Regions from separate parts of the Streptomyces sp. NPDC045287 genome, predicted to be linked through region 2. Evidence: riboswitches for the same ligand, from Rfam matches in the RefSeq annotation. Region 2 holds a riboswitch; the other holds the start of a gene.
The links. Region 2 has a riboswitch for glycine ahead of gcvP (aminomethyl-transferring glycine dehydrogenase). Riboswitches for the same ligand answer to the same signal wherever they lie in the genome.
Positions count from the first base shown of each region.

Region 1 (5,658 bases), on a different contig from region 2:
TGGCGCTCCTTGAACTCCTCGCTGGCCGCGACCTTGAAGGAGACCGCCTTCGCCGCGATGACGTGCTCCAGCGGGCCGCCCTGCTGACCGGGGAAGACCGCGGAGTTGATCTTCTTGGCGAGCTCGGCGGTCGACAGGATGACGCCGCCGCGCGGGCCGCCCAGCGTCTTGTGGGTGGTCGTGGTGACCACGTGGGCGTGCGGCACCGGGTTCGGGTGGAGCCCGGCCGCGACGAGGCCCGCGAAGTGGGCCATGTCGACCATCAGGTAGGCGCCGACCTCGTCGGCGATCCGGCGGAACGCCGCGAAGTCGAGCTGGCGCGGGTACGCGGACCAGCCGGCGACGATCAGCTTCGGCTTGGACTCCTTGGCGAGGCGCTCGACCTCGGCCATGTCGACCTGGCCCGTCGCGTCGTCGACGTGGTACGCGACGACGTTGTAGAGCTTGCCGGAGAAGTTGATCTTCATGCCGTGGGTCAGGTGCCCGCCGTGGGCGAGGTTCAGACCCATGATCGTGTCACCCGGCTGCAGCAGGGCGAACATCGCCGCGGCGTTGGCCTGCGCGCCGGAGTGCGGCTGCACGTTGGCGTGCTCGGCACCGAACAGCGCCTTGATGCGGTCGATGGCGATCTGCTCGACCACGTCGACGTGCTCGCAGCCGCCGTAGTACCGGCGGCCGGGGTAGCCCTCGGCGTACTTGTTGGTGAGGACGGAGCCCTGGGCCTCCATGACCGCGACCGGAGCGAAGTTCTCCGAGGCGATCATCTCCAGGGTGTTCTGCTGGCGGCGGAGCTCGGCGTCGACGGCGGCGGCGACGTCCGGGTCCAGCTCGTGGAGGGGGGTGTTCAGAAGCGACATCACGCGGTCCCTACGGGTGTGGGTGTCGGGCTGGTCAGCCGGCGAACTCGGTGTACTCGTCGGCGGAGAGCAGGTCCTCCGGCTCCTGGGCGACGCGCACCTTGAACAGCCAGCCGTCCTCGAACGGCGCGCTGTTCACCAGGGAGGGGTCGTCCACGACCGCCTGGTTCGCCTCGACGACCTCGCCGGTGACCGGCGAGTACAGGTCGCTGACGGACTTGGTGGACTCCAGCTCGCCGCAGGTCTCGCCCGCGGTGACGGTGGCGCCGACCTCCGGAAGCTGGACGTACACGACGTCGCCCAGGGCGTTCGCCGCGTGCTCCGTGATGCCGACCGTCGCGACGCCGTCCTCGGCGGGCGACAGCCACTCGTGCTCCTTGCTGTAGCGCAGCTGCTGGGGGTTGCTCATGGTCTGAATTCTCCTGTACGGGCGTGCGTGGTGGTGAACGGGGGAGGGGTGTGCGGGATCACGTCCGGCGCCGCGGGCGGACCGCTCGCGAGCGTGTCACTTCCGACGCTTGTAGAACGGCAGCGCCACGACTTCGTACGGCTCGTGGGTGCCGCGGACGTCGACGCCCACGCCGGGCGTGCCCGGCGCGGCGTGCTCCGCGTCCACGTACGCCATGGCGATCGGCTTGCCCAGGGTCGGCGACGGGGCGCCCGAGGTGACCTCGCCGACCACCCGGCCGTCGGCGACCACGGCCATCCCGGCGCGCGGCACGCGGCGGCCCTCGGCGACCAGGCCGACCAGCTTGCGCGGCGGCGCGGTCGCGGCGCGCGCGGCGGCCTCCTCCAGCGCGGCGCGGCCCACGAAGTCGCCGGCCTTCTCGAACTTCACGACCCGACCCAGACCCGCGTCGAAGGGGGTCAGCCCGGTCGTCAGCTCGTGCCCGTACAGCGGCATGCCCGCCTCCAGGCGCAGCGTGTCCCGGCAGGACAGGCCGCACGGGATCAGCCCGACGCCCTCGCCCGCCCCGGTCAGCGCCTTCCACAGCCCCTCGGCGTGCTCGGGCGCCACGAACAGCTCGAAGCCGTCCTCGCCGGTGTAGCCGGTCCGGGCGATCAGCGCCGGGACGCCGGCGACCGTGCCGGGCAGGCCCGCGTAGTACTTCAGGCCGTCCAGGTCCGCGTCGGTGAGCGACTTCAGGACGCCGGGGGACTCCGGGCCCTGGACGGCGATCAGCGCGTACGCGTCGCGGTCGTCGCGGACCTCGGCGTCGAAGCCGGCCGCGCGCCCGGTCAGCGCGTCCAGCACCACCTGGGCGTTGGAGGCGTTGGCGACGACCATGTACGTGTGCTCCTGGAGCCGGTACACGATCAGGTCGTCGAGGATGCCGCCGTCCTCCCGGCAGATCATCGTGTAGCGGGCGCGGCCCACGCCGACACCGCCGATGTCGCCGACCAGGGCGTAGTCGAGGAGGTCCGCCGCCTGCGCGCCGGTGACGGTGATCTCACCCATGTGGGAGAGGTCGAACAGACCGGCCCGGGTGCGGACGGCGGTGTGCTCGTCGCGCTCGCTGCCGTACCGCAGCGGCATGTCCCAGCCGGCGAAGTCGGTCATGGTGGCGCCCAGCGCGCGATGCAGCGCATCGAGGGCCGTGCGGCGGGGGGAAGTGCTCATGGAAGGGCTCCCAGGTCCGGGGCATGGGTGGCGAGGACGGTCCTCCCCATCTGTCATCGGAACCTGAGAGGTTCGCCGTGACCCCTTCCGGGGGCGCGGCTTGCACCTTGGGTGGAGCCCGCCCCGGCGGTGCGGGGAGCGGCTCGCTTTTCAGATCTGCCTCATCCGTGCGGTGCGGGGCCTGAGAGATTCAAGGGAGGGACTTGCTCCTTCGGCGCCCGGGCCGTCGCCGGCCCGGGACTCTCCCGCACGGATTCGAGCGGCCTGTATGCGGTTGTCGGCGCGCACATCATTGCACGGGGGCCCGGAGAGGAAAACCTCGGCTTGTCGGCAAATCGCTTGTGTCCCATTACTGTTTCTTTACACTTCTTGGGCAGGCTGGGGGGAGCCGAGCTCGGGAGGGGCCATGATGTCGCAGCGGTCCGGCGCGTACGCCACGACCGCGGGGGTGCCGGCGCCGCCGGCGCTGCCCGCCCGCACGGCCGCGCTCCCGGTCCTGCGCGACCTCCGCGCCCGCGGCGGGCGGGTCCCGCGCGAGCTGGCCTTCGCCGAGGCCGACGTGGTCGTCGTCTCCGGTCTGCCCGGCAGCGGCAAGTCCACTCTCATCCGGCGGATCGCCCCCGGCCGCGCCGTCGACTCCCAGGACACCCGCGAGCGCTGGGAGGGCCGCGTGCCGCGCCTCCTGCCGTACGCCCTCTACCGGCCCCTCGTCCGCGCCGCCCACTACGCCGGCCTGCGGGCCCGGCTGCGCTCCGGCCACGGCGTCGTCGTCCACGACTGCGGCACGCAGTCCTGGGTGCGCCGCTGGCTCGCCCGCGAGGCCCGCCGCCGGGGCGGCACGCTGCACCTGCTGCTCCTCGACGTCGACCCCGACACCGCCCGCGAGGGCCAGCGGGAGCGGGGGAGGGGCGTCTCCGCGTACGCCTTCGCCCGGCACCGCAGAGCCGTCGGCCGGCTCGTCCGCGACGCCGAGCGGGGCGTCCTGCCCGGCGGCTGCGGCTCCGCCGTCCTCCTCGACCGCGCGGCGGCCACGGCCCTGGCCCGCATCCGCTTCCTCTGATCCGCCGGCGCCGGCCCGTCCCCCGCCCGCGCTAGGGTGCTGCGGCACGCACCGGAAGAACCGGGGAAGGACGCAGGGGACACCGTGGACACCGCACCCGCCGCAGTCGACACCGCATGGCCCTCCAACGAACTGGAGGAGGTCCTGTCCGCCTCCCTCGGCCAGAGCGCCTCCGGCGCCCGCATCGTCGAGGTCCTCGGCCGCAGCCTCGTCTGGGTGCCCCTGCCCAGGGGCGGCTCCCCGGACGGCGCCGGCCCCGGCGCCCCCGGCCTCGACCTGCCCACGCTGGAGCTCGACGGCCTGCCGTACGTCCCGGTGTTCACCTCCGAGAGCCAGTTCCGCGCCTGCGCCGGCGGCCACATGGCGTACGCCGTCGCCCCCGCCGTCGAGTTCGCCCGCGGCCTGCCGCCGCAGCTCGGCCTCGCCCTCAACCCCGGCGGCACCGTCGGCGCGCCCCTCCCGCCGCCCGCCGTCGCCGAGCTGTGCCGCACCGGTCGCGGCCCCCTCGAAGGGCCGGCCTCCGGCGCCCGCGTCCGGCTGTTCGAGCCGGACTGGCAGGACGACCCCGTCGACTTCCTCTCCGCCGCGAGCGCCGAGTTCGGCGCGACCGGGGTGGTCCTCACCGCCCGGCGCGCCCTGGCCAGCATCGAGGGCGAGCCGCCCACCCTCTTCGTCGGCGTCCAGCTCTCCTCCTGGGAGGACGCCGACCGCGCCGCCCCCATGGACGCCCTCGGCCGGGCCCTGGGCGCCGTCCCCGTGCCGTGGCCGGTCAACCTGGTCCTCCTCGACGTCGCCCGGGACCCCGTCGGCGACTGGATGCTCGAGAAGGTGCGCCCCTTCTACCGCCGCGAACACGGCTCCTGACCGGGCGCGCCCTTAAGCTGGACCGGAAGTCTGCGAACGAGGGGCGGGATCAGGTGAGCGCGTCAGGCACCGCGGCGGGCAGTGGGGCGTCCCCTGGTGGAGCGCAGCCGGGACCTCACGGAGAGGTCGAGCACATGCTGCGGCAGGTCTCCCCCGGGCGCTACGACGCCTACGAGGCGCTGCTCCACGCCCTCGCCGGGAGCCAGGTGTGGATGCTGCTCTGGCACGGCCAGGCCGGCTCCCCCGACGCCCAGTACGGGAACATGGAGGTCGACGGCCTCGGCTACGCCCCGTGCGTCACCTCCGCCCAGGAGCTCGCCGCCTCCGGCTGGAACCGCGCCCACGAGGTCGTCGCCGTCCGCGACGTGGCCCGCGCCCTCTACCCCGACCGGTGGGGCATCTGGCTCAACCCGCACGCCCCCGGCGGCGGCGTCGGCATCCCCTGGCCCGACCTGCGCCGGATCGCCACCGGCCTGGACCGCATGCCCGCCGGCCCGCTCCGGCTCTCCGAGCCCGCCATCGAGCTGCCGCAGTTCTACGCCCTGCTCACCCAGAACGCCCACCGCACCCCCGCCGTCCGCTCCCTGCGCCGCGCCTGGGTGCAGCCGGCCCTCGGCACGCCGTACCTCGCCATCGGCCTCGACCTCTACGACACGGGCCAGGCGTCCGTCGACGCGGTCCGCGCGATGATGCAGCAGTCCGTCGCGGCCGTCCCGGACGGGCTGCCCGTGTCGACGGTCGCCATGTCCGACGGGTACGACCCGGTCGCGATGTGGCTGCGCGCCAACGCCCGCCCCTTCTACGACCGCGAGGCCCACCTCCCCCCGCCGCGGCGCGGGACCGCCGCCTACGGCTACCCGCAGCAGGGCTGAGCTGCCGTCCGGCGGCTCCCGCCGAACTCCCCCGTGTGACGGGGGTGTTAACTCCGACAGGGGGCTTGTCCGGGATGGGGACGGTTTGGTGACTGTCCGGGTCTCGACTAGGTATCACCGCTATCCGGACTGTTCTCCGGGATGCCGCCCGTGGGTAGTGTTCGGCCGGTCAAGACCTCATTCACTAGGCCAGACCAGGGGTGGCCCATGCGCATACTCAAGTCCCGTGCGGTCCGGGCGGTCACCGCGGCGCTCGCCGTCGGAATGATCGCGACGGGCTGCGCCAGCGAACGCGGCAAGGACGGCGACAAGGGCGGCGACAAGGACACGTTCGTGTTCGCCGGCGCCGGTGACCCGGGGTCGCTCGACCCGGCCCTCGCCAGC
Region 1 covers NZ_JBWKJG010000004.1:71,328-76,985, reverse strand. Annotated here, with positions in the region: gene glyA (serine hydroxymethyltransferase) at 1-857, opposite strand, end outside; gene gcvH (glycine cleavage system protein GcvH) at 892-1,266, opposite strand; gene gcvT (glycine cleavage system aminomethyltransferase GcvT) at 1,363-2,478, opposite strand; glycine riboswitch at 2,639-2,736, opposite strand; gene AC07D6_RS08645 (AAA family ATPase) at 2,885-3,538, shown strand; gene AC07D6_RS08640 (enhanced serine sensitivity protein SseB) at 3,623-4,402, shown strand; gene AC07D6_RS08635 (enhanced serine sensitivity protein SseB C-terminal domain-containing protein) at 4,456-5,274, shown strand; gene AC07D6_RS08630 (ABC transporter substrate-binding protein) at 5,482-5,658, shown strand, end outside.
Region 1: another riboswitch for glycine. It lies ahead of gcvT (glycine cleavage system aminomethyltransferase GcvT); the one in region 2 lies ahead of gcvP (aminomethyl-transferring glycine dehydrogenase).

Region 2 (5,658 bases):
CCCCTGGGGACTGCCTACCGTCGATGTGGCAGGTCAAGGACGGAGGGTCGGCGTGATGAGCAGCGGCGACGGTACGGCAGGGGGTCTCCCCGGACGGAGTCCGGTGGGGAGCGGGCCGTATCCGTTTCACGGGGATGCGGCCGAGCCGACGACCGACGTCATCGGGTACCGGGGCCCCACCGCGTGCGCGGCCGCCGGCATCACGTACCGGCAGCTCGACTACTGGGCCCGTACGGGGCTGGTCGAGCCGAGCGTCCGGCCCGCGTACGGGTCGGGCACGCAGCGCCTCTACAGCTTCCGCGACGTCGTCGTCCTGAAGATCGTCAAGCGGTTCCTGGACACCGGTGTCGCCCTGCAGAACATCCGGGCCGCCGTGCAGCACCTGCGCGGCAAGGGACTGCGCGACCTGGAGCGCATGACGCTGATGAGCGACGGCGCGACGGTGTACGAGTGCTCGTCGCCGGACGAGGTCGTGGACCTGCTCCAGGGTGGGCAGGGGATCTTCGGGATCGCGGTCGGCGTGGTGTGGCGGGACGTCGAGGCGGCGCTGTCGCAGCTGCACGGCGAGCGGGTCGACACCGGTGAGACCCTCCTCGGGCAGAACCCGGCCGACGAGCTGGCCCGCCGCAGGCGCGACAAGGCCGTCTGAGCGGCGCGCCCGCCGCCGTACGCGTGTGCGGGCGATTGTCAGTGGGGTGGGGCAGCATCGGTGGTGTGAGAGCCGCGCCGACGATCCTGCACCTGGACATGGACGCGTTCTACGCCGCCGTCGAGCAGGCGGCGAAGCCCAGTCTGCGCGGGAAGCCCGTGATCGTGGGTGGTCTGGGGCCGCGCGGGGTCGTCGCGACGGCGTCGTACGAGGCGCGGCGGTTCGGGGTGCGGTCGGCGATGCCCATGGCGCAGGCCCGGCGGCTGGCGCCGAACGCCGCCTACCTGGTGCCGCGTTTCTCCGTCTACCGGTCGGTGAGCGGACAGGTCATGGAGTTGCTGGGGCGGCTGTCGCCGCTGGTGGAGCCGCTCAGCCTGGACGAGGCGTTCGTCGACCTGGAGGCCGGGGGAGCCGCGTGCGAGGGGGCGGCGGCGCGGGCGGTCGGGGAGCGACTGCGCCGGGACATCCGCGCCGTGACGGGGCTGACGGGGTCGGTGGGGCTGGCGGGCTCCAAGATGCTGGCGAAGATCGCCTCGGAGGAGGCCAAGCCGGACGGCCTCGTGCTCATCGAGCCGGGGACGGAGCGGGCGCTGCTGGCGCCGATGGGCGTGCGGACGCTGCCCGGTGTCGGGCCGGCGACCGAGGAGCACCTGCGGCGGGCCGGGATGACGACGGTCGCCGACCTGGCGGAGGCCGGTGAGGACGAGCTCGTACGGCTCCTGGGCAGGGCGCACGGGACGTCGCTGTACGCGATGGCGCTCGGCCGCGACGACCGGCCCGTGGTGGCGGAGCGGGACGCCAAGTCGATCTCCGTGGAGGACACCTTCGACGTGGACCTGCACGACCGGGTGCGGGTGCGGTGGGAGGTGGAGCGGCTCGCCGAGCGGTGCGTGCGCCGGCTGCGGGCCGCCGGCCGCTCGGGGCGCACGGTGGTGCTGAAGGTGCGGCGGTACGACTTCTCGACGCTGACCCGCTCCGAGACGCTGCGCGGCCCGACCGACGACCCCGTGGTGGTGCGGGAGGCCGCCGCCCGGCTGCTCGACGCCGTCGACACGACGGGCGGGGTGCGGCTGCTCGGCGTCGGGGTCAGCGGGCTGGCCGACTTCACGCAGGAGGACCTGTTCGCCCAGGCGGCGGTCGACGGGCCCCCGGCCGTGCCCGGCGCCTCCGACGGGGTGCCGCCGCTGTCCGCGGGGGAGGCCGCGGCCGGGCCGGAGGAGCCGCCGCCGGACGCCGGGCCGGGTGGGGGTGCCGTCGACGGCGGGGAGCCGGTGCCGGGGGAGCGGCGGTGGCTCGCCGGGGCGGATGTGCGGCACACCGCGTACGGGCCCGGGTGGGTGCAGGGCAGCGGGCTCGGCCGGGTCACCGTGCGGTTCGAGGAGCCGGGGTCGGCGCCCGGCAGGGTGCGGACGTTCCGGACGGACGACCCGGAGCTGGAGCCGGGCGATCCGCTGCCGCTGGTGCCGGGCGGCGGTCAGCCGCCCCCGTCCGCCGGCGTGCCGGAGTGCCTGCCCGGGGACGGCGCGGCCGGCAGGGCCAGGCCGTAGTGCCGGTACAGCCGCAGCTCCTGCTCCGGCGAGAGGTGCCGGCCCACCCCGAAGCCCGGGGCGTCCTTGATGAGGGCCTTCTCGTACGGGACGTGCAGGCCGTCGTCGGCCAGCTCGCTCGGCTCCAGCGGGACGAACGCGTCGCGCCCGAAGAGGCCCCTCCGTACGGCCGCCCATTCGGGGACGCCCGTCGCGTCGTCCAGGTACACCTCGTCCACCGTGCCGACCTTGCGGCCGTCGCGGTCGAACACCTTGCGCCCCATCAGGCCGCGCGGGTCGATGTCGGTTTGCACAGTTCCTCCAGCCGGTCGCAACGGGTCCATCACCCCTACGAAAGGGCACAACGGTGACCTCGGCCACTCGAGGGATCGGCCTGGAACCTCGCTGGTAGGCTGGTCATGGCTGCTGACCCCGTGCGGGAGAGTCCTCCGGAGAAACCGTCCGGAGGCGCCGAAGGAGCAAATCCTCCCCGGAATCTCTCAGGCCCCTGTACCGCACGGACGAGGTCACTCTGGAAAGCAGGGCGGGCGTCGGACGGCACCCGCCCTCACCGACGGTGAAAGCCGTGCCACCCCTCACCGGGGTGCGCGGCGAAGCTCTCAGGTTGAGATGACAGAGGGGGAGGCCGTCCGGGCACCCGCGCCGAGGTGCCCCTCGCAGGTCGCTATGACCAGGAGGCCCCCGTACATGACCGCCAACCGCATTCCGCTCTCCCAACTCGAGCGGGGCACCCCCTTCGAGCAGCGCCACATCGGCCCCGACTCCGGGGCGCGCGCCAAGATGCTCGCGCAGGTCGGCTACGGCTCGCTCGACGAGCTCACGGCGGCCGCGGTGCCGGACGCGATCAAGAGCGCCGAGGCGCTCGGCCTGCCCGAGGCCCGCACCGAGGCCGAGGTCCTCGCCGAACTGCGTTCCCTGGCGGACCGCAACCAGGTCCTGGCCCCGATGATCGGCCTCGGCTACTACGGCACGTTCACGCCGCCGGTCATCCTCCGCAACGTCATGGAGAACCCGGCCTGGTACACGGCGTACACGCCGTACCAGCCGGAGATCTCGCAGGGCCGCCTGGAGGCGTTGCTCAACTTCCAGACCATGGTCGCCGACCTGACCGGTCTGCCCACCTCCGGCGCGTCCCTCCTCGACGAGGGCACCGCCGCCGCGGAGGCCATGTCCCTGGCCCGGCGCGTCGGCAAGGTCAAGAACGGCGTCTTCCTGGTCGACGCCGACGCCCTGCCGCAGACGATCGCCGTCATCGAGACCCGCGCCGAGCCAACCGGCGTCGAGGTCGTCGTCGCCGACCTGAGCGACGGCATCCCCGCCGAGGCGGCCGAGCGCGGCGTCTTCGGCGTCCTGATCCAGTACCCGGGAGCCTCCGGCGCCGTCCGCGACATCAAGCCGCTGATCGACGCCGCCCACGAGCTGGGCGCCGTCGTCACCGTCGCCGCCGACCTGCTGGCGCTGACCCTGCTGGCCTCGCCCGGTGAGCTGGGCGCGGACATCGCCGTCGGCACCACCCAGCGGTTCGGCGTCCCGATGGGCTTCGGCGGACCGCACGCCGGCTACATGGCCGTCCGCGACACGTTCGCCCGCAGCCTGCCCGGCCGCCTCGTCGGCGTCTCCGTCGACGCCGACGGGAACAGGGCGTACCGCCTCGCGCTCCAGACCCGTGAGCAGCACATCCGCCGCGAGAAGGCCACCAGCAACATCTGCACCGCCCAGGTGCTCCTCGCCGTCATGGCCGGCATGTACGCGGTCTACCACGGTCCCGACGGCCTGAAGGAGATCGCCCGGCGCACCCACCGGTACGCGGCGATCCTCGCGGCCGGCCTGCGCGCCGGCGGCGTCGAGGTGGTCCACGGCGGCTTCTTCGACACCGTCACCGCGCGCGTGCCCGGCAAGGCCGCCGAGGTCGTCGCCGCGGCCCGCGAGGGCGGCGTCAACATCCGCCTCGTCGACGCCGACCACGTCTCGGTCGCCTGCGACGAGACCACCAGCCGCGACCGGATCTCCACCGTGTGGGCCGCCTTCGGCGTGAGCGGCGACATCGAGGCCCTGGACGCCGAGACCGCCGACGCGCTGCCCGAGGCGCTGCTGCGCACCGACGCGTACCTCACCCACCCGGTCTTCCACGCGCACCGCTCCGAGACCGCGATGCTGCGCTACCTGCGCAGGCTCGCCGACCGCGACTACGCGCTGGACCGCGGCATGATCCCGCTCGGCTCCTGCACGATGAAGCTGAACGCGACCACCGAGATGGAGCCGGTCACCTGGCCCGAGTTCGGCCAGATGCACCCCTTCGCCCCGGCGGAGCAGGCCGAGGGCTACCTCAGCCTCATCCACGAGCTGGAGGACCGCCTCGCCGAGGTCACCGGCTACGACAAGGTGTCGATCCAGCCCAACGCCGGTTCGCAGGGCGAGCTCGCGGGCCTCCTCGCCGTCCGCGCCTACCACCGCGCCAACGGCGACGCGCAGCGCACGGTCTGCCTCATCCCGTCCTCCGCGCACGGCACCAACGCCGCGTCCGCCGTCATGGCCGGCATGAAGGTCGTCGTCGTCAAGACCGCCGACGACGGCGAGATCGACGTCGCGGACCTGCGCGCCAAGATCGAGCAGTACCGCGACGAGCTCGCCGTGCTGATGATCACGTACCCGTCGACGCACGGCGTCTTCGAGGAGCACGTCGCCGACATCTGCGCCCAGGTCCACGAGGCCGGCGGCCAGGTGTACGTCGACGGTGCCAACCTCAACGCGCTCGTCGGCCTGGCGAAGCCCGGCGAGTTCGGCGGCGACGTGTCGCACCTGAACCTGCACAAGACGTTCTGCATCCCGCACGGCGGCGGCGGCCCCGGCGTCGGCCCGGTCGCGGTCCGCTCCCACCTCGCCCCGTACCTGCCCAACCACCCGCTCCAGCCGGCCGCCGGCCCGGAGACCGGCGTCGGCCCGATCTCGGCGGCGCCGTGGGGCTCGGCCGGCATCCTGCCGATCTCCTGGGCGTACGTACGGCTCATGGGCGGCGAGGGCCTCAAGCGCGCCACGCAGGTCGCCGTCCTCGCGGCGAACTACATCGCCAAGCGCCTGGAGCCGTACTTCCCGGTCCTGTACACCGGCCCGGGCGGCCTGGTCGCGCACGAGTGCATCATCGACCTGCGGCCGCTGTCGAAGGAGACCGGCGTCAGCGTCGACGACATCGCCAAGCGCCTGATCGACTACGGATTCCACGCGCCGACCATGTCCTTCCCGGTCGCCGGCACGCTGATGATCGAGCCGACCGAGAGCGAGGACCTGGCGGAGCTCGACCGGTTCTGCGACACGATGATCGCGATCCGCGGCGAGATCGAGAAGGTCGCGTCGGGTGTCTGGCCGGCCGACGACAACCCGCTGCGCAACGCCCCGCACACGGCGGCCGCGCTCGGCGGCGAGTGGGACCACGCCTACAGCCGCGAGGAGGCCGTCTTCCCGGCC
Region 2 covers NZ_JBWKJG010000012.1:258,464-264,121, reverse strand. Annotated here, with positions in the region: gene AC07D6_RS21370 (MerR family transcriptional regulator) at 56-649, shown strand; gene AC07D6_RS21365 (DNA polymerase IV) at 715-2,196, shown strand; gene AC07D6_RS21360 (PRC-barrel domain-containing protein) at 2,124-2,519, opposite strand; glycine riboswitch at 2,603-2,701, shown strand; gene gcvP (aminomethyl-transferring glycine dehydrogenase) at 2,884-5,658, shown strand, end outside.